4 regions of the Bacillus xiamenensis genome follow, and region 2 is predicted to be linked to each of the others. Evidence: riboswitches for the same ligand, from Rfam matches in the RefSeq annotation. Region 2 holds a riboswitch; each other region holds the start of a gene.
The links. A riboswitch is a leader RNA that binds a small molecule or an ion and turns the genes downstream of it on or off. The one in region 2 is predicted to bind S-adenosylmethionine.
Positions count from the first base shown of each region.

Region 1: it holds a riboswitch for S-adenosylmethionine, as region 2 does, so the genes downstream of both, BK049_RS02765 (bifunctional homocysteine S-methyltransferase/methylenetetrahydrofolate reductase) here and metK (methionine adenosyltransferase) in region 2, are expected to answer to the same signal.
Region 3: it holds a riboswitch for S-adenosylmethionine, as region 2 does, so the genes downstream of both, mtnK (S-methyl-5-thioribose kinase) here and metK (methionine adenosyltransferase) in region 2, are expected to answer to the same signal.
Region 4: it holds a riboswitch for S-adenosylmethionine, as region 2 does, so the genes downstream of both, BK049_RS09455 (sugar ABC transporter substrate-binding protein) here and metK (methionine adenosyltransferase) in region 2, are expected to answer to the same signal.

Region 1 covers NZ_CP017786.1:544,487-549,679, reverse strand. Annotated here, with positions in the region: gene BK049_RS02765 (bifunctional homocysteine S-methyltransferase/methylenetetrahydrofolate reductase) at 1-1,614, opposite strand, end outside; SAM riboswitch class I at 1,693-1,812, opposite strand; gene BK049_RS02760 (YajQ family cyclic di-GMP-binding protein) at 1,894-2,385, opposite strand; gene BK049_RS02755 (CvfB family protein) at 2,614-3,462, shown strand; gene BK049_RS02750 (BMP family lipoprotein) at 3,620-4,597, shown strand; gene BK049_RS02745 (methyl-accepting chemotaxis protein) at 4,594-5,193, shown strand, end outside.
Region 2 covers NZ_CP017786.1:2,662,306-2,667,498, forward strand. Annotated here, with positions in the region: gene BK049_RS13590 (alpha/beta hydrolase family protein) at 1-389, shown strand, start outside; gene BK049_RS13595 (DUF2584 domain-containing protein) at 429-671, shown strand; gene pckA (phosphoenolpyruvate carboxykinase (ATP)) at 712-2,298, opposite strand; SAM riboswitch class I at 2,527-2,661, shown strand; gene metK (methionine adenosyltransferase) at 2,857-4,059, shown strand; gene asnB (asparagine synthase (glutamine-hydrolyzing)) at 4,206-5,193, shown strand, end outside.
Region 3 covers NZ_CP017786.1:364,776-369,968, forward strand. Annotated here, with positions in the region: gene BK049_RS01790 (2-hydroxy-3-keto-5-methylthiopentenyl-1-phosphate phosphatase) at 1-582, opposite strand, end outside; gene mtnW (2,3-diketo-5-methylthiopentyl-1-phosphate enolase) at 583-1,800, opposite strand; SAM riboswitch class I at 1,900-2,001, opposite strand; gene BK049_RS01800 (pyridoxal phosphate-dependent aminotransferase) at 2,046-3,236, opposite strand; SAM riboswitch class I at 3,401-3,558, shown strand; gene mtnK (S-methyl-5-thioribose kinase) at 3,639-4,832, shown strand; gene mtnA (S-methyl-5-thioribose-1-phosphate isomerase) at 4,839-5,193, shown strand, end outside.
Region 4 covers NZ_CP017786.1:1,873,110-1,878,302, reverse strand. Annotated here, with positions in the region: gene BK049_RS09465 (ABC transporter permease) at 1-634, opposite strand, end outside; gene BK049_RS09460 (sugar ABC transporter ATP-binding protein) at 631-2,127, opposite strand; gene BK049_RS09455 (sugar ABC transporter substrate-binding protein) at 2,200-3,318, opposite strand; SAM riboswitch class I at 3,487-3,599, opposite strand; gene BK049_RS09450 (PepSY domain-containing protein) at 3,825-4,733, opposite strand; gene BK049_RS09445 (response regulator transcription factor) at 5,017-5,193, shown strand, end outside.

The DNA of each region.
Region 1 (5,193 bases), 1.5 Mb from region 2:
GATGCCCGGAATCTCATGATGAATAAACTCTGCATTTCGGCTGCTTGTCAGCGGCATAATGCCGATATAAATCGGTTTATCCAAATGACGGCTTTCCTCATGAATTTTCACAAGCTGTTCTTCAGAATAAACAGGCTGTGAAATGAAATAATCAGCACCGTATTCTATTTTTTTCTCAAGACGTTTGACCGCCTTATCAATATGACGGACATTCGGGTTAAATGCGCCAGCCACTGAAAAATTGGTCTTTTTGCCGAGCGGCTTTCCAGAAAAAGAAAGTCCTTCGTTAAATTGTTTGATCAGACGAATCAAATCAAAGGAGGTTAAATCATAAACAGATGTTGCCCCCGGGAAGTCACCGATTTTAGATGGATCGCCTGTAATGGCTAATATATCGGTTAGACCGAGTGTATCAAGTCCCATCAAATGGGATTGAAGTCCAATCAAATTACGATCACGGCACGTGATATGGACAAGTGAACGCATATCAAGCTGCTGTTTCAATAAAGCGCCACAAGCGACATTGCTAATACGGGGCGTAGCAAGAGAATTATCAGCCAGCGTGAGGGCATCAATGCCCACACTTTTTAATTCGTTCGCTGCAACAAGGAATTTTTCAAAGTTGAGCTTTTTCGGCGGGTCCAGCTCGACGATAATTGATCGTTTTTTCACAGCCAGCTCATCAAGTCCAGGCTCTGTGCGCTGGTCTTGGATCGAAATCATTTCTTCTTTTAACACTTTCACTTCTTTTTCGGTGATCGGTGCTAAATCTTTGACCGCTTCAGCCATGGCGCTAATATGCTGAGGCATTGTTCCGCAACAGCCGCCGATGATTCGTGCACCCTGATTTCTAAACTCAAGTGCACTTTTTCTGAAATAATCATTATCTGTATCATAGACGAGTCTGCCTTCCTCAAAGGAGGGAAGACTGCTATTAGGATAGACAGATAAATACGAATTTTCCAAAATTGGAACGCCTTCGAGTGCCTGAATCATATGATAAGGGCCCAGCCTGCAATTAATACCGACGACATCAGCGCCTAGTGCGGATAATTCGGATAAACCGTCTTTTAGCGGTGTGCCGTCCTGCAGAACACCTTGCTCATGCATGGAGACATTCATAACAATTGGGAGAGCCGTTTCTTTGCGTGCAATTTGGAGAACAGCTTTTGCTTCTTCAATGTCGTAATACGTTTCTAGCAATAATCCGTCAGGCTGTTCATTTAAGAGGATGTACAGCTGCTCTCTAAAGCTCCGTTTAATCTCGTCTAAAGAGTAGGCGTTTTTGTTAAATGTTCGGATACCGCCAATCGTTCCGAGGACATAAGCTGAGCCGGCGGCTGCTTTTGCAATTTGTACCGCTTTTGTATTGATGCGTTTTGTTTCTTCTTCTAGGCCGTAGCGGGATAGTTTAATATAATTCGCGCCGTATGTGTTCGTTTGAATGATGTCCGCCCCAGCCTGCACATACGCCTCATGTACTCTTTTCACTTCATCTTCTTTCGATAAATTTAATTCTTCAAAGCAGCGGTCGATGCCGTAAGAGTATAAAAGTGTTCCCATTGCACCGTCAGCAATTAATACGCGGTTTTGTAAGTCTTGTAATAGGCCCATTGGTTTCCTCCTTATTTTTATGTAACAAAAAAAGCCTTCTGATAAGAAGAAGACTTTTTGGTTTTATTGAAATTCTTCTTCTCATCTACCAAGCAGTTGCTTGCTGGATTTAGCACCTTGGTCATAGAAACATACATTTCTACTACACCGGTTGCTGAGGCTTCACAGGGCCAGTCCCTCTGCCTCTCTTGATAAGAAAGCGATATGAACATGTCAATGAGTTGAGCTTCCATCAACTGTATCGAAAAAATAGGAAATAATCAATGGGAAATTTAAAATTTATCGAAAATTTATAAATTGGACATCAATCGGCAAATCAGCTTTGCGTATGAGAGACATGACCTCTTGTAAATCATCTTTATTTTTCCCTGTTACACGCACTTGGTCATCCTGAAATTGAGATTTCACTTTGATGCCGGACTGCTTAATCAATGCATTGATTTTTTTTGCATTGTCTTTATCAATCCCGCTAATCAGCTTTGCCCGCTGGCGTACGGTTCCCCCTAGGGCGTGTTCGGTTTTTCCGTAGTCGATGTTTTTAGTCGGGACATTGCTTTTAATCAGCTTGGTCACTAGTACATCTTTTAGCTGCTCAAGCTTGAAATCATCATCAGAGATGAGAACGAGCTCTTCTTTTTCTAACGAAATATCACTTTTACTTCCTTTAAAATCATACCGGTTTTTAATTTCTTTCAGCGCTGCTTGAATGGCGTTTTGCACCTCTGGCAGCTCCACCTTTGATACAATATCAAATGAACTTTCTTTTGCCATCACACATGACCTCCAAGTATGGGATATTGCGTCTATCTTATCATGCCAATAGGGGAAGAAGAAACTTTATCGAATAGCGTTCAGCTGTATTGCGGTATAAATTAAGTGCAGTTTGTCCACTTTAGCTAACAGAACTAGAGATGTTCATGTTGACAGAAGTATAGTAGAATAAAGTGAATCAAAAGATGAACGAACGCTCTTTTAAGGGCAGATAGGAAGGAAGAGAACATGAGACCAGGTGAGCAATTGACCTTGCAAATAGAGAACGAGATGGAATACGGCTACTTTTTAACAGATGGCGAGGATTCTGTCCTCCTGCACCGCAGTGAAATGACAGAGGATATCGAAGATCGTGATGAAGTAGAGGTCTACTTATATGTAGATCATGAGGAAAGACTGGCAGCTACGATGAAAATTCCTACAATTAATGCCCATACATATGGCTGGGTAGAAGTTGTAGACGTGGTGGAAGATATGGGGGCATTTGTCGATGTAGGACTGTCAAAGGATGCACTTGTTGCAACTGAACACCTTCCGCCTTTTGAGGAAGCGTGGCCGAAAAAAGGAGACAAACTATATTGTATGCTGAAAGTGACAAGCTACGGTAGAATGTTCGCAAAGCCAGCCACTGAAGACGTGATCAGCGAATTGTTTACTGAGGCGCCAGATACCTTAATGAACAAAGAGATCACTGGAACGATTTATCGCTTAATTGCAACAGGTTCCTTCATGCTGACAGATACAGGGATAAGAGGGTTTATCCACCGCACTGAGCGGAAAGAAGAGCCAAGATTAGGATCGACCGTTACGGGGCGCGTGATTGCAGTGAAAGAGGACGGGACTGTCAATGTGTCACTGCTTCCTAGAAAGCAGGATGCATTATCTGCTGATGCAGAAGAAATTTTGACCTATATGAGAACAAGAAATGGTGCAATGCCTTATTGGGATAAAAGTGACCCAGAAGATATTCGTGAAAGATTCCAAATGAGTAAGGCAGCCTTTAAACGAGCATTAGGACATCTGATGAAAAATGACCAAGTTTACCAAAAAGAAGGCTGGACATATGAGAAAAAGTGAGCAATTGCTCGCTTTTTTTATTTTTGTCATAAATAATGGGTTTTTTCAGTGAAAAAAGTCATAAAAAAAGTTGAAAAACCTTCACTTGATCATTGAAACAAAGCCTATCAAATCCGATAAGAAAGGGGTAAGGATGATAAAAGGAGTGTGTGTTTGGATGAAAGTGAAGATTTCATTACTTCTGATGGCAGCCATGATCATGGTACTTGCCTCATGTAGCAATCAACAGGGAGGACCACCACAATCAAATGCGAAGCAGATTGGCGTCATGCTGACAGACGATGGTCTTGGTGATCAATCATTTAACGATTCATCATTTAAAGGGTTAGAAAAAGCACGTGACGAGCTTGGCATTGAATTTGATTATAGAGAAATTGCAGAAACCAAAACATATGAAAAAGGGCTAACAGAGCTTGTGAAAGATGGAAATGACCTGATCATTGGTGTAGGGTTCAGTATGCAAGAAGACCTAGAAAAGGTAGCAAAAAAATATCCGAAAAAGCAATTTTTGCTCATTGATGCTGTGTCTGATCTGAAAAATGTCACATCAGTGACCTTTAAAGAAGAGCAGGGCAGCTATTTAGCGGGAGCACTTGCTGCTATGACGACAAAAAGTGATGTCATTGGGTTCGTTGGCGGCGTCGATGCAGATGTGATCCACCGGTTTGAAAAAGGATATCAAAAAGGCGCAAAATCTGTGAATCCAAACATCAAGATCTTAACCACCTATGCCGGCACATTTAGTGATGCAGACAAAGGCAGTAAAATAGCAAAAGAAATGATCAATAAGAAAGCAGACGTTTTATATGCAGCAGCCGGCTTTACGGGTGTTGGTGTATTAAAAGAAGCGCAAACGCAAGGCAAATATGCAATTGGCGTAGACAGCGATCAATACTATACGGCTGAAAAAGCCGTTATTTCATCTATGGTCAAAAAAGTCGATGAAGTGGTTTATCAATTCAGCGAACAGCTCGTCAAAAGTAGCAAAATCAAAAGCGGTCATATCGTGTATGATTTAAGCAATGACGGAATTGATATGGCAAGAATCCGGGTGCTCAAAGATGCTGAGAAATTGACCAAAAAATTAAATAGACTGAAGCAGACGCTTTTGAAAGATGAGGGGGCAGCATCATGAGCTTACGCATCAAAATTTTGCTCAACGCACTCATTTCACTTCTTTTAGCGGTTGGCATTATCGCCTATATTATTGTGAGCATGACAAAGATCCAATCATCAAACGAAACAGAAGTACAAACCTTACTCAACGTACAAAAAACGAAGGCCAGCTTTGAAAGTGTTGAACAGGCCATGACCAATTATTCCATGACTCTTTCAGATGAACAGCTAGAGGTCGTTCAAAGTGATATTTCTGCAGCAAAAAAACAACTGAAAGCATTAAACAAAAATGCAGGAAATATGAGAAAAGAAGTCTTAACAAGGCTCGCTTCAAAGTTTGATACATGGACAAAAGAAGCAAACAGTGCCATTAGTGAAAAAAATGCTTCAGATGCAAGACGTGTGGCTGCAAGAATTAATGGTGTCTTAAACGACGTGCATACGATGAATAAACGAGCACAAGAAGCGTATGAACAAAACCTTAAGAATGCAGCAGCCAATGTGCAGTGGATCATCACAAGCGCATTTGTCGCAGCCCTCACGCTGATTGTCATCGCTGTCTTTTTAAATATTGTGTTAACGAGAGCCATTGTGACGCCAATCAAATCACTGTCT
Region 2 (5,193 bases):
AACAGGAAGCCGCCTCCTTTGTGACTTGGGGCGGTGTAAGTGATATGAAGCTCACCTACGAAGAACGTGTGGATATGAGAAGAATGATGAAGCGCGTGATAGGCGGTCCGCCGCACAAGGTGCCAGAAGCATATGAGGCGCGAACCCCTTTGAATGATGTGGACAAAATCGAAGCCCCTGTCTTAATCATCCATGGAGAGCAGGATCAGAATGTATCCATTGAGCATGCGTATTTATTAGAAGATGCGCTGCGTCAGCATGGCAAGTCTGTGGAAACATGGTATTTTCATGGCTACAATCATTATTTCCCGCCGCAGCATAATCGGGAGATTGTCAGACGGCTGACGACATGGATGCACAGCCGTAAAGGCGGAAATGTGGTAAAATAAACAGTAGAAAGAAATTTAGAAAGTAGGGGGATTTTCATTATGGGAATGCCTGTTGAATTTAATACAATGATTGTCACAAAAGGAAAAGAGACAAGAATTGAAGAAAATGTGTTTGAGCTCATGAAGGAAGGGTACCGCATTTATCCATTAAATATTCCGCTTGAGGTGCGCAAAACGAAAGACGGGGAAAAAACAGGGACAGCACATGTAGAAAAGCTCGAGCTGTCAGACGATGTCACGAAGGTGACTTACCGTCTTGTATCATTGCATTCAACGAATTAAAAAAGCTGAGGGAATGATCCCCTCAGCTTTTGTCTTTTGATTAGACGAGTGGTCCGCCTTTTGCTTCGATGTCACTTGCTGCATGGCTGAATTTTTTGAAATTCTTTTTAAATTCGTTTGCAAGGAAGTAGGCTTTTTCTCGGTAAGCCTCTTGATCAGCCCATGTTTTAGCAGGCTGAAGGACTTCATCTGGCACCCCTGGAATATGAAGCGGGATGTGTAATCCAAAGATGTCGTCAGTGATTATTTCAGCATTGTCAAGATCGCCTTCGATGGCTGCCTGCACCATCGCTCTTGTATGAGCCAGGTTCATTCGTTTGCCCGTACCATAGCCGCCGCCAGTCCAGCCTGTGTTCACAAGGAATACTTTTGCGCCATGCTCATCAATTTTTTTGCCAAGCATTTCAGCATAGATGTGAGCAGGAAGTGGCAAGAACGGTGAACCGAAGCAAGTAGAGAATGTCGTTTCTGGTGATGTCACACCGCGCTCAGTTCCTGCTAATTTACTTGTGTAGCCGCTAAGGAAGTGATACATGGCCTGTTCTTTCGTTAAACGGCTGATTGGAGGTAAAACACCAAAAGCATCCGCTGTTAAAAAGACGATGGCAGATGGATGACCTGCGATACTTGGTTTCACGATGTTATCAATCATTTCGATTGGGTAAGCCGCCCGTGTATTTTCAGTAAAGAATGTGTCATCATAATCCGCTTCACGTGTTTCTTCATCCAGCACCACGTTTTCAAGCACGGATCCGAAGCTGATGGCTTTGTAAATTTGCGGCTCTTTTTCCTCACTTAAGTTCACACATTTCGCATAGCATCCGCCCTCAATATTGAAGACACCAGTGCTAGACCAGCCGTGTTCATCGTCTCCAATCAGCTTGCGGCTTGCACTTGCAGAAAGCGTCGTTTTCCCAGTCCCTGAAAGGCCGAAAAATAATGCGACATCGCCTTCTTGACCAACGTTAGCTGAGCAGTGCATGGATAAAATATCTTGTTCAGGGAGAAGGTAGTTCATGACAGAGAAAATGGATTTCTTCATCTCTCCTGCATACTCTGTTCCACCGATCAGAATTGTACGCTTTTCAAAAGAAACGATAATAAACGTTTCAGAGTTTGTGCCATCTGTTTCAGGATCTGCTTTAAAGTGAGGAGCAGATAAGATGGTAAAAGGCTTTTCATTTGATGATGGTGTTGATCCGTCAGGTCTAATGAATAGCTGCTTTGCAAAGAGATTGTGCCATGCGAATTCGTTTACCACTGTAATGGGTATACGGTATCTTTCGTCAGCACCCGCAAATCCTTCAAAGACAAATAGTTCATCACGTTCTTTTAAGTATGACACAACTTTTGTATATAAACGATCAAATGCGTCTTTTGAGATCGGCTGATTCACTGTGCCCCAATCAATGTTATGCGCAGAGCTTTCTTCTTTTACAATAAATTTATCTTTAGGCGAACGTCCAGTGTAGGCACCAGTTGTCGCGCGGACAGCACCTGTTGAAGTTAAAACGCCTTCATGACGTGCCAAAATCTTTTCAACAAGTTTCGGAACAGATAAATTTTGGTGCGTATTTTCTAATGAGAGCAATGACTGCAAATCTTCTTTTAAATCCACTGAGTTCATAAAAAACCCTTCCTTTACCGTTGAATTTGTTTTTGTTTCGATTAGTATAACACATTGATAATAATAGTCTATACTATTTAAATATTTTTGTGTGTGTTTTTTCATTTCTGCTATGAAAATATGCTTTTTGGTGATGTGAAAGATGAGGTAAAAAAAGAGGGGAGATAATTCCTATGAAGCATTGACATGACGCAAGGGTTTAAGATAAGATATCTTATTGAACGGATACTCTTATCCCGAGCTGGTGGAGGGACAGGCCCGACGAAGCCCAGCAACCGGTTTCTTATGAAAAAGGCATGAACATGCTGAGAAACCAAGGTGCTAACCTGATGCAAGGTACAAAAACACCTTGAGCGATAAGAGTGAAAGGCATGCGATCTCAGACCCTTTCCTCGCAATGAAGGAAATGGTTTTTTTATTTTTGGGATATCATATGAACAAATTGCCAATAACATCTCTAATATAAACGTTTTGAAATATAAGAGGGAACGAGTTCCGTATCATATTGGAGGCCTCATCTTGGGATGGTGTGGTCTTGTACAGGAGGAAATAGCCATTATGAGTCAAAATCGTCGTTTATTTACTTCAGAATCAGTGACCGAAGGACATCCGGATAAAATCTGTGATCAAATTTCAGACAGCATTTTGGATGAAATTTTAAAGAAAGATCCTAATGCACGTGTTGCCTGTGAAACTTCTGTAACAACCGGTCTCGTATTAGTAAGCGGTGAGATTACAACGTCTACTTATGTCGACATTCCAAAGACAGTACGTGACACGATTAAGGAAATTGGCTATACACGTGCGAAATATGGGTTTGATGCGGAAACATGCGCGGTTCTTACATCAATTGATGAACAGTCTGCTGATATTGCACAAGGTGTAGACCAAGCGCTTGAAGCACGTGAAGGTACAATGACTGAAGAAGAACTTGATGCAATCGGTGCAGGTGACCAAGGCCTTATGTTTGGTTTTGCAAACAACGAAACAGAAGAGCTGATGCCGCTGCCGATTTCACTAGCGCATAAATTATCTCGTCGTTTAACAGAAGTACGCAAGAATGAAACACTTGCATACCTTCGTCCTGACGGAAAAACACAAGTAACCGTTGAATATGATGAACAAAACAAACCGGTTCGTATTGACACAGTCGTTATTTCTACACAGCATGCACCAGAAGTGACGCTTGAACAAATTCAAAGCGACTTAAAAGAGCATGTCATTCGTCCTGTCGTTCCAAGTGAACTTATTGATGAAGAGACAAAGTACTTCATTAACCCAACAGGCCGTTTCGTGATTGGTGGACCTCAAGGGGATGCTGGTTTAACTGGACGTAAAATTATTGTTGATACGTACGGAGGCTATGCTCGTCACGGAGGCGGTGCTTTCTCTGGGAAGGATGCAACGAAGGTTGACCGTTCAGCAGCATATGCGGCTCGCTATGTAGCGAAAAACATCGTAGCAGCAGGTCTTGCAGATTCTTGTGAAGTACAGCTTGCTTATGCAATTGGTGTTGCACAGCCAGTCTCAATTTCAATTGATACGTTTGGAACAGGAAAAGCGTCTGAAGAAAAATTAATTGAAGTGGTTCGTGCAAACTTTGATCTTCGTCCGGCCGGCATTATTAAAATGCTTGACTTGCGTCGTCCAATCTATAAACAAACAGCTGCATACGGACACTTTGGCCGTCATGACTTGGATCTTCCATGGGAAAAAACAGATAAAGCCGACTTGCTTCGTCAGGAAGCCTTAGGACAATAACAACATACAAAACCGCTTATTTTAAGCGGTTTTCCTTTTGATTAAAAAAATTCTACAAAAAGCTAAAAATGTGAAACGAAATTAGACAAAATACGGTCTAATTATAGGTCTACTTTTAAGAAATAACATAACGTGGAGGCAATAATATGTGTGGGTTTGTTGGTGTATTTAATCACCGTCCATTGTCCGAAACTACTGAGCAGGAAGAGTTAATTAAACAAATGAATCGTCTCATCGTTCATCGTGGTCCGGATGATGAGGGTTACTTTCATGATGAGCATGTAGGATTTGGATTTAGACGTTTAAGTATTATAGATGTGGAGCACGGAAAGCAGCCGCTTTCTTATGAAAATGAAAAATATTGGATTATTTTCAATGGAGAAATTTATAACTATGTGGAGCTGAAGGAAGAGCTTGTGAAAAAAGGCTATACGTTCAGCACAGATTCTGATACGGAAGTACTTCTTGCCACATATTGTCACTATAAAGAAGAAGCAGCATCTAAGCTTCGCGGAATGTTTGCCTTTTTAATTTGGGATAAAGAAGCGCAGTTATTATACGGCGCAAGAGATCCTTTTGGAATTAAACCGCTCTATTTTACACAAATGGATGAGCAAGTGTACTTTGCTTCTGAACGCAAAAGCTTAATGGCTGTGAAGGAGGACATCCTATTTGATGAGACCGCTTTGCAGCAATATATGTCCTTCCAGTTCGTTCCTGAGCCAAATACACTTGATCAAAAGGTGCACAAAGTGGAGCCGGGTCACCAGTTTACACTGCGCCCTGGCCAAGACATTGAATTTAAGACATACTGGAAAGTCCAATTCAAGCCTGAACAAACACAAGAGCAGAAACTAATCGAAGAAGTACGTGATGCCATCTATGATTCTGTAAAAGTACACATGAGAAGTGATGTGCCTGTTGGTTCATTCCTATCAGGCGGGATTGATTCTTCTTTCATCGTGTCGGTCGCAAAGGAATTTCATCCTGAGCTGAAGACATTCTCTGTTGGCTTCCAGCAGGACGGTTTCAGTGAAGTGGATGTGGCAAAGGAGACAGCTGATAAGCTGGGCTTACAAAACTTTAGCGCTGTCATTTCCCCTGAGGAATATATGAACGAGCTTCCGAAGATCG
Region 3 (5,193 bases), 1.3 Mb from region 2:
CTCTTTACATTCATTCAGTAAATAGTCACGCGCAAACGTGAGATCTGCATGTTTTGCTGCCTCAACGTCAGTGACTGAATCTCCAATCATGATAATGAAGTCATCTTCCTTCGTCAGCTCTCGAATAATCGAAGGTTTGCAGCAGCCACAGCCATTGTGACACTCTGAATCGCAGGCATGCGGCCATTCAACTTGAATATGGTCTTCTTTAAATGATGCATGATTGCAATAAATCTTCTCTTGATCTACAATGCCTTCGAGTATTGGATAGACAAAAAAGTCCATACCGCCGCTTAAAACATAAAAAGGAATGTCTGCTTTTTTGACATAATCGACAAATTGTTCGAATCCTTCCCGAATCTCTGTATCTTCTAAAATAAACGACTGAATGGCATCCTTCTGATCACTCGTCAGTAATTGAAACATCTGTCCGACGCCTTCTTGAATCGTGATCTCTTTTGACAGAACACCCTCCTTCAGCTTCGTCCATTCACTTGGGGCAAAGTGCTTCATGATGCGGATGATATTATCATTTTTCGTAATCGTTCCATCAAAATCACAACATACAATTGGTTTTTTCATTTATTCTGCTACCCTTCCCCAAAGATCAAGTGCTGCTTTTAAGTCTTGGCAAGATGATGCTTGTTCTTGGATGGATTCTTCTTTGATCACCGCATCTATGATAGAGCGAAATGCCTTTCCGCCGCCGATGGCTCCCCGCGGATGTCCGTGAATTCCTCCACCTGCGTTAATCACATGATCGCGTCCAAAATCTTTGATCAATACCGGAACCATTCCAGGATGAATGCCTGCTGATGGGACAGGGAACGTTTTTTGAACCGCATCTTCTTTCACGCAAGCTTCATAGATACCATGGGCATCATTTTTCGGAAGTGCAACTGACCCATAAGGAGAGGGAAAAAGACTTAAATCAGCGCCAGCATAACGATTTAATTTGCCTAAAAGAAGAGAATGCGAGAATCCATAATCAGGAGAAGATGTAAATGCGCCGCTCACTGCTGGATGTGCCATGATCGGCAATGGAATCTCTGGGTCCTCAGCTAAGCTTTGCATCACATCAAGTCCATAGGCAAAGACGTTGAATAAAAGCGCATCAGCTCCGAGTTCAGCTGCCTTTCTTGCTCGATCTTTCAGGTCAAAGGTTCTGCCAGTTAAATTAACTGCGTACAGCGTGCGATGTCCTGTCTGTTCATATGTTTCTTTTAATATCTTTTTTCCTTCTTTGATTCGGTCTTCAAAGGGGGCTAATGGACTTTCAAATAAAATCTCGTCATCTTTGATGAAGTCAACACCACCTAAAGCCTGTAAACGGAGCTGTTCTTTTAAATCCGCCATATCACGGCCGATCACGCCTTTAAAAATACTCATCAACAGCGGTCGATCAAACACATTTACCTTCTTTCGTATCCCCTCAATTCCAAATGCCGGTCCAGGCAGACTTCTTTTAAACCCTTCTGAAAATGCGATGTCAACAAGCTTTACTTTCCCATCTAGTGAAAGCTTTCCGAAAATCGTCGTTAAAACGGCGGGTAGATCAGCTGAAAAGTTAGCCTCAGGATAAGCAATTGTCACCTCTGATTGATACAAGCCATCAACTGCGGCAGCCTTTTCCTTTACGCTCACCACGCGGCCTTTATGTTTCTTCAGCTGCTCCTTTTTGAGCTGCGGCAAGTCCGTCCATGATCCGACCGTTAATCCAAGTGCGATCTGCTCCGCTTTTCGGTCTATTTGTTCATCCGCTCGATGTGTTAATACGTATGTTGCCAGTAATTCACTCACTAGGAATCCCCTTTCGATTGCGTCCTGTATATGGTCAGTAAAAAAACCTCTTTAAGTGCTTTGTCAGCGCATTAAAGAGGTTTCGTCTCATTCATCCGAATCTTATCTCTCAGCGCTTGCTGCAAGAATTAGCACCGTGCTTCATGGAAGTCGGTTGCCGGGCTTCATTGGGCTAGTCCCTCTGCCTACTCTTGATAAGAATATTCAATTTTCTTAAATATTGCCTGAATTATCGCACCATTTTTTTACGTTGTCAATGGCTTTTTTTCAAACAGCTGCAATGCAGCGATGCGTTCAGCGGCTTCTTTTAACCGCTCCTCACTTGTTAAAAGACCGACTCTGACATAGCCTTCACCGTGAGCGCCAAAGCCATTTCCCGGCGCAACGACAACATGTGCTTTCTCTAATAATACATCAGAAAAGGTTTCAGATGTATACCCTTCAGGCACCTTTAACCAGGCAAAAAATGATCCCTTTGGTGCGCTTACGTCCCATCCAATCTCTTTACATGCATGAATCCAAGTGTTCCGCCTTTTTTCGTACCGGTCATTTTGCACCCGTACACACGTTTGATCGCTTAAAAGTGCTTCCGCCGCAGCATCTTGAGTCGCTTTAAACAGCGACACAAACAGATGATCCTGATAAAGCTCAATGGCTTCGATGACAGAGGCATTCCCTACTGCAAAACCGACTCTCCAGCCGGCCATATTATACGTTTTGGACAATGTGTAAATTTCAATGCCAGTCTCTTTCGCCCCATCTATTTGCAGAAAGCTGATCGGCTTTTCGCCGTCAAATCCAATGCCTCCATAAGCAAAATCATGCACAACACACATTTTGTGTTCATTCGCAAACGTAACAGTTTCCTCAAAAAAAGTCCGGCTTGCAGTCGCACCAGTAGGATTATTTGGGTAATTTAAGTACATCAATTTTGCCTTTTTCTTATCATCCTCAGACAGTCGATTGTAGTCAGGTAAAAAATTATTTTTTTCAAGAAGCGGCATGGTCACCATGTGAGCTCCAGCAAGCACGGCACCCGACCAGTAATCAGGATAACCTGGATCTGGGACAAGCAGCGTATCACCTGGATTAAGTAAGCATTGCGGTAGCTCGACTAGTCCCGCTTTCCCCCCAAATAAGATGGCAATTTCCGTCTTCGGATCAAGTGAGACGCCATATTCTCTTTCGTAAAAAACTGCGGCTGCCTTTTTTAGTTTTGCCGTTCCGCGAAATGAGGAATATTGATGATTTTCGGGCTTTGCTACCGCTTCTTGCATCGCTTTTACAATATGCGGCGGGGTGGGCTGATCAGGATTTCCCTGGCCTAAATTAATGACATCTGCCCCTTCCTTCACTTTTTTCTGCACTTTTTGAACAAGCGACGCAAAAAACTGTTTCGGTAATTGTTTCAATACATCTGATTGCTGGAATTCCATTTCTTCACCTTCTATTCAAGTTACGTGACAATACAATCACTGTAATGGATTGTTTTATGAATTGTAAAGCAATTTTGAAAAAAGATTGACATGTGATGCGTGGCTCTGATAATATCTTAAATTAAGAAATGCATGCAGACATGAAACAATTACATATTGATTTCTCTTATCGAGAGTTGGGCGAGGGATTTGGCCTTTTGACCCCAACAGCAACCGACCGTTAATACCACTGTGAAGTGGGGCGCAGCAAGTACAGCGCCAAGACAATTGTCTTATAGGGCACGGTGCTAATTCCATCAGACGTATGTGCTGAGAGATAAGAGAGGCTTCGAGCATACACGCGATCAAGCCTCTTTCTCTCAGGAGAAAGAGGCTTTTTTATATGATTTGGAGGGGAAGCAATTGGTTACACTTACGGCATCATATGAAGAATTAACAGAGAGTTCGGCAGTCGCACTGGCCATTAGACTTGGATTAATCCAAGAAAGCAGTCATTTGACATGTACCGAAATCGGTGACGGGAATTTAAATTACGTCTTTCATATTTTTGATCACAAACGCGAAAAAGGGCTGATTATTAAGCAAGCTCTTCCCTATGCAAAGGTCGTTGGGGAAAGCTGGCCTCTCACATTAGACCGCGCAAGAATCGAAAGTGCAGCACTCATCAAGCAGTCAGAATATGTACCGCACCTTGTACCAGAAGTCTATTATTCAGATACAGCTCTTGCGGTGACAGCAATGGAGGATCTATCACACCTTGAAATCGTCAGAAAAGGGCTAATTGCCGGAAAACATTATCCGTATTTATCAGATCATGTCGGTGAATTTTTAGGCAAAACGTTATTTTACACATCTGACTTTGCCACAAATCCTAAAATTAAAAAACAATTCGTGAAGCAGTTTACGAACCCTGATCTCTGTGACATCACAGAAAAACTCGTCTTCACAGATCCTTTCTTTGATAGTGAAACAAATGACTTCGAAGAGGAATTAAAAGAAGAGGCAAAAGCGCTGTGGGCTGACCTTGAACTGCAAGCAAAAGCAGCAGAGCTAAAGCATATCTTCTTAACATCGGCTGAAACACTGGTTCATGGCGATCTTCATTCAGGAAGTATTTTTGCAAACGAAACGGAAACGAAAATCATTGATCCAGAATTCGCTTTTTACGGTCCATTTGGATTCGATATCGGTCACTTTATAGCCAATCTCTTCATAAATGCTTTATCTCATGAGAATGAACAGATGCAGCAGCATCTTTTTGACCATGTCGTCAATGTGTGGGCAACATTCAAAGAAGTATTCACAAAAGCCTGGAAAGAAGACAGCATTGAAGCGTATAGTGTATCGGACAGCTTTTTGGAAGCAACCTTAGAGCGTATTTTAAAAGAAGCGGCAGGCTTTGCCGGCTGTGAGCTTGTTCGCCGAACCATCGGTCTTGCTAATGCGGCTGATCTTGATGCAATTCCATCACATTCGAGAAGGCTTCATCAGAAAAAAGTAGCAATTACGCTCGGAAAAACATTCATCAAACAATATCATGCAGTGGAAACAGCGTCTGACCTCGTCGCATTATTCCAGCAAACTGTAAAGGAGTGACGAGTTTTGTCTAAAGAATTTGAAGTTCCCCGTTCCGTCGAATGGGAAGAAAACCGTATCAACATTTTGAATCAGCAAAAATTACCGGCTGAAACCGTGTTTGAGCATTTATATACAAAAGAAGATGTGTATGATGCAATTGTGACGTTAAAAGTACGCGGAGCACCTGCTATAGGCATTACAGCGGCATTTGGGCTGGCGCTTAGTGCCCAAGAGATTGATACAGAGGACATTGATGTGTTTAAACAAGAAGTCGCCCGTCTAAAAGAATATTTAAACAGTGCCCGTCCAACCGCTGTGAACCTCGCCTGGGCATTAGAACGGCTTTTTCAGCGTATTGAACGTGCTGCTTCGGTGAATG
Region 4 (5,193 bases), 790 kb from region 2:
ATCGCCCGTGCTTTGTGTAGGTCATGAAAACATGCGCAAACAACACGATGGCTGCCATAATCATAATGATATAGGGCACCTGCCCGATTTTGCTGAAAAAGGCAGGGATGGTACCAGTTGAGAACGTGCCATCCGGCATCACCATATTTTCAGAAATGGTTGCCCCTTTCGTATAGGTTTGTGCCAGCCCTTGAATGATAAACATCATGGCTAATGTCATGAGCATATCTGGGATCTTCATTTTGACAATCATCCAGGCATTCAGCAAGCCGACAATAAGGGAAGCCGCTAGCGCAGAAAGGATCGCAATCAGTGGGTTTTGCGAGAACCATACAAACATAGAAATCACAATCGCATTCGATAACGTTGCAACCGATCCTACGGATAAATCAAAGCCATTCACTGCTAATGAGATGGTTAATCCCACCGCAATGATGGTCACAATGGAGATGGATCGTAAAATATTGATGATATTACCTGACTGTAAAAATGCTGGATTCGCTGTCGCAAATACAACAATCAATACGACGATTGTTAAAATGGTGCCATATTGATAAAAGAAATCAAACAGGTGAAATGTTGGCCGCTGTTTTTTGATTTGCTGAACAGGGGCTGAAATTTGTCGCTCACTCATGATTGTCCTCCTGTTGAATGATATAAAAGCTCTTCTTCTGTCGTTGGTGCAGTCATTTCCCGGGCAATGCTGCCATCGTATAGGACGTATACTCGATCTGCGATCCCTGCGATTTCCGACAGTTCACTTGAGGCATAAATAACGGATTTTCCACGGGCAGCAAGCTCTGCAATAAGAGTGAAAATGTCTTTTTTCGCTCCAACGTCTACGCCTTTGGTTGGTTCATCAAAGAGGTACACATCCGCCTCAGCCAGTAGCCATTTTCCAATTGCAATCTTTTGCTGATTGCCGCCAGATAGATGCTTCACCTTCGCTTCCAGAGAAGGTGTTTTGACACCTAGCCGTTTGACGATTTCACTTGCTGCCTGCCTTTCCTTAGAACGATGTAAGAAGCTGAACATCCTTGCAAACGAACGGAGGCTTGCAGCTGTTAAGTTCCATCCCACGGTCTCTTCTGTGAGAATCCCTTCTTTTCTCCGCTCTTCCGGCACAAGGGCAATTCCAGCTCTCACGGCCTGATGAGGCGATTGGATGTGAATGGTTTGACCATGAAGTGCCACAGTGCCTGTCTTTTTTTCTGAAGCACCGAACAGGGCTTTGCACAGTTCCGTTTTACCAGCGCCGACTAGTCCTGCGATCCCGAGGATTTCCCCTTTTTTCACATGGAGGTGAATGTTGTTCAATTTATGCTGGTCATGCAACTCTTTCACGTCAAGCACAATCGGTGCATCCTTCAAAGGTGTACGGGGCGGGAATTGCTCCTCTAATGGTGCACCTAACATTTCTTCAATGACCTGCTTTGGATCGGTCTCTTTGACAAGGTGTACCGCCACATCGGTTCCATTCCTCATCACAGTCAATTCATCGCAAATGTTGAAAATTTCTGGCATGCGGTGCGAGATAAAAATGATGCCCGTGCCTTTCTGTTTCAATTGCTGAATCATTGAGAATAATTTGCTTGTTTCCGCATGACTGAGTGGAGCCGTTGGTTCATCTAAAATTAAAATGCTGCATTTGATAGAAACAGCTTTGGCAATGAGCACCATCTGTTTTTCTGCCAGTGTCAGGTCACTCACAAGACGCTTCGTGGAGATGTCAATGTCCATCTCTTTTAATAGTTGAGCTGCCTTGCGATGAAGCTCTTTCCAGCGGACAAATGGTTTTTTCTCAATCTCATGTATCATCATATTTTCACCAACACTTAAATAGGGAACGAGGGCTGTATCCACTTCTTGATGGACTGTCTGCACACCATATGAGGCCGCATCCTTCGGTGTTTGAATCGCTGCCGCCTCGCCATTGATGTGGATGGTTCCTTCAAAATGCGAATGAGCACCAGAGAGAACCTTCATTAACGTGGACTTCCCAGCACCGTTCGCCCCAATAAGGGCATGGACCGTTCCTCTTTTTAATGTGAAATTCACTTGATCCAGCGCTTTGACCCCTGGAAATTCAATCGAAATGTTCTTCATACAAACAAGTGGCGATGTCATAGGTGTCCTCCTTCTCTACTGATCGTCATTTGAAAAACGAAACACCCTCTATTGAAAGAGAGTGCACGCGGGTTATTTTGCATAATGCTTCTTCAAGGTCTTCATCCAATCTTCTTCAAAGGCAGTCGATGAACCGAACCCTTTTACTTCCTCTGCAAGATTGACCATATTGATGGCCTTTCCTGCTTGTTGAAGTTGCTTTTGTGAAATGAGGGAGGCCTCAAGGTCATAGGAAGATGGCGTTTTCTCGCCAGCTATTTTCTTCGCAAGAATCCTCACGTCGACTGCCCCGATGAGCTTCGGATCGACCGCTGCTGTGTACTTCCACGGACTGTTTTCCGAAGTCATTTCTTGCAGATCGGCATTAGACACATCAATACCGTAAATTTTCACTTCTGTTCTTCCTGCTTCCTTTAAAGCTCTTGCCGCACCGATGGCAAATGCATCCCATGTGGCAAAAATCGCATCAAGCTTGCCCTTTGGATACTTATTCAGCATCGCCGCTACTGCATTTTGTGTTTGAACAGACGTATCAGAGGAAGCAACGCCAAATCGGTCAAGCTCCTTGATCCCTGTATGTTGTTTGAGCGTTTCTTGGTACACCTTGTTTCGTCTCACCATCGGCGGGAACCCGTCTACCCAAAGGTACGCAATGTTTGCTTTTCCTTTAAAATCAGCCACGAGCGCGTCTAATGATTTTTTCGCTAATTGTTCATCATCTTGAGATGTCACGGTGACTCCTTTGATGTCCTTTAGCTTCGGGTTCGAATCAAACGCCACAACTGGGATGCCTTTCGCTGTGATCTTCTTCACATCAGCGACTGTCGCCTCATCATCCCCATGCGAGATGATAAAGCCATCATAGTTTTCTTCTAGTGCCTGAGAAATGGCATCATGGAACTTTGCTGTATCACCATTTGCCGTGTAGACGTCCACTGTAAAGCCCAGCGCTTCACCTTCTGCCTTTGTCCCTGCTAAAAATTGAGCCGTATGATCGTCCCCGCCAATTTTGCGGATGACTTTAATTTTTGCTCCCTGCCCCTTTGCAAAGCGCTTCGGTACATTGTCAAAGGATACCTTTTCGTTTGCATTGGCTTTTGAGCCTGCGCTCGATCCCGTACCGCAGCCAGATAATAGAACTGTCAGGATCGTCAATAATACAAGGGATGATGTCCAATATTTACGTTTCATTGTTGTTCCTCCTTCAATTATTTTAGTTTTCACATCAGAAAACTAGGGTAAAAAGTGGGAAAATGCCTGTCAACCAATCATTTGTTTCTTCAAAAGAAACAAAAAAGCCTCTCTTGTAAAGAGAGGCTTGATCACCGTTGCATGAAACATGTATCGGGAAGTCTTCCTCTCTTATCTGTCAAAGCTGTAACAGCTTTGCAGGAATTAGCACCAATTTCTTGAATAATAGAAACGGTTGCCGGGCGTCATAGGGCCAGTCCCTCTGCCTCTCTTGATAAGAGATGTGTTATGAAGTTTGTTTTAGTTGAAATGTCTTCTTAACTTTAATGTGATGTTCCATCATTGTCAATCATTTTTTGAATATTTTAAATTTGATATCGTGATCAAAAAGAAATCGAATGATAAAAAAACCTGATAGTCAATGACTATCAGGAGCAAGATTTGCGTGTTTTTAGGTTGTTTTGGAACTGTCATGAATAAGAAATGAAATGTGCCGAAATGTTTGATTATGAGCAGACTTTCCCTGTATTTGCATTGATTTTCACTGTTTGCTCTTTTTGAGACTGATCAACGACTTTGATGACATACATTGTTATATTGCCTTCTTTCTTTAATTGCATATCTTTGACTACGCCTGTGCAATTTTTTAAGGCAATCTCTTTAGCATGTTGTTTTGTAATTCCCTCTGCTTTTGCAGACACTTTTTGTTTCATTACTTGACCCTTTTCACAATTGATATGATACGTGTAAGCTTTTCCATCCTCACCCAATACTTTTATCACATAAACATATTCATCTGTATCCTTTTTTAATTGTACCGATTGAATAGCACCTTTTGTTTTAGAAAGTGCAATCGTTTCTGCTTTTGATTTCGAAATACTGATCGTTTGACTGCCAGTTTGGTGTGAGATTACCTTTCCATTTTGACAGTTGATTTTTTCAACATGTTGTTTACCATCGTCACCTAGTAGCTTAATGACGTAAACATAGGTCTGATCCTCTTTTTGCATTTCTAATGACTGAATGACACCTGAGCAATTTTTCAAAGCAATCTTTTGAGCGGTTTGCTTGTTAATTGCTTTTTCTTTTTTTGCTGTTTCGTGCTTGATGATTTTTCCTGTATGACAATTGACTTTCAGCGTATGCTGTTTACCATCTTCTCCAAGAACTTTAACCACATAGACTGTTACTGACTTTTCAGTTTTTACAGTAGTCGATTGAATGACACCTGAACAATTTTTCAAAGCCACTTTTTTCGCAGTGGCTTCTGTTACAGCCGTTTGTTCTTGCTTGGTCGTTTGTTGGACAACGTCACCCTCCTTATGCAATACAGCAGCATGTGCCGATGTTAATGAGCTAATTGAAATAATTGTTCCTAAAGCAGCTCCTGATAATACTTTAAATGGTCCTTTCATAATGAAATGCCTCCTCAAATTTACTGTTGAGCTTCTCCCAACACTAGCGATTCTACACCCTCAACCTGAAAAGGACTTTAAGGCCACCTGAAAATAAGCTGAAAACTGATAAATATCTTATTTTGGTTGTGACATTCTTTGATATAAAGGGATATTTTTGCTCATTTGAAGCATGGAAAAAATAGCATATCTTTCATTCAACTCATTTTCAGCTGTTTTTCAGGATACTTTCAGCTAAACACAAAATAATAACGGTATGAGCTTTTTGGAAGGAGTCATGATCATGAAGTATCAGCATATTAAATTACTTGTAGTCGATGACGAACCAGCCATTGTCGACTTTTTAACATTGGGGCTCGAAAACGAAGGTTTTCAAGTTAAAACTGCCACTGATGGTCTATCCGCTTTAAACATAGTCAAAACGTATCAACCACACATATGCATTTTGGATGTGATGATG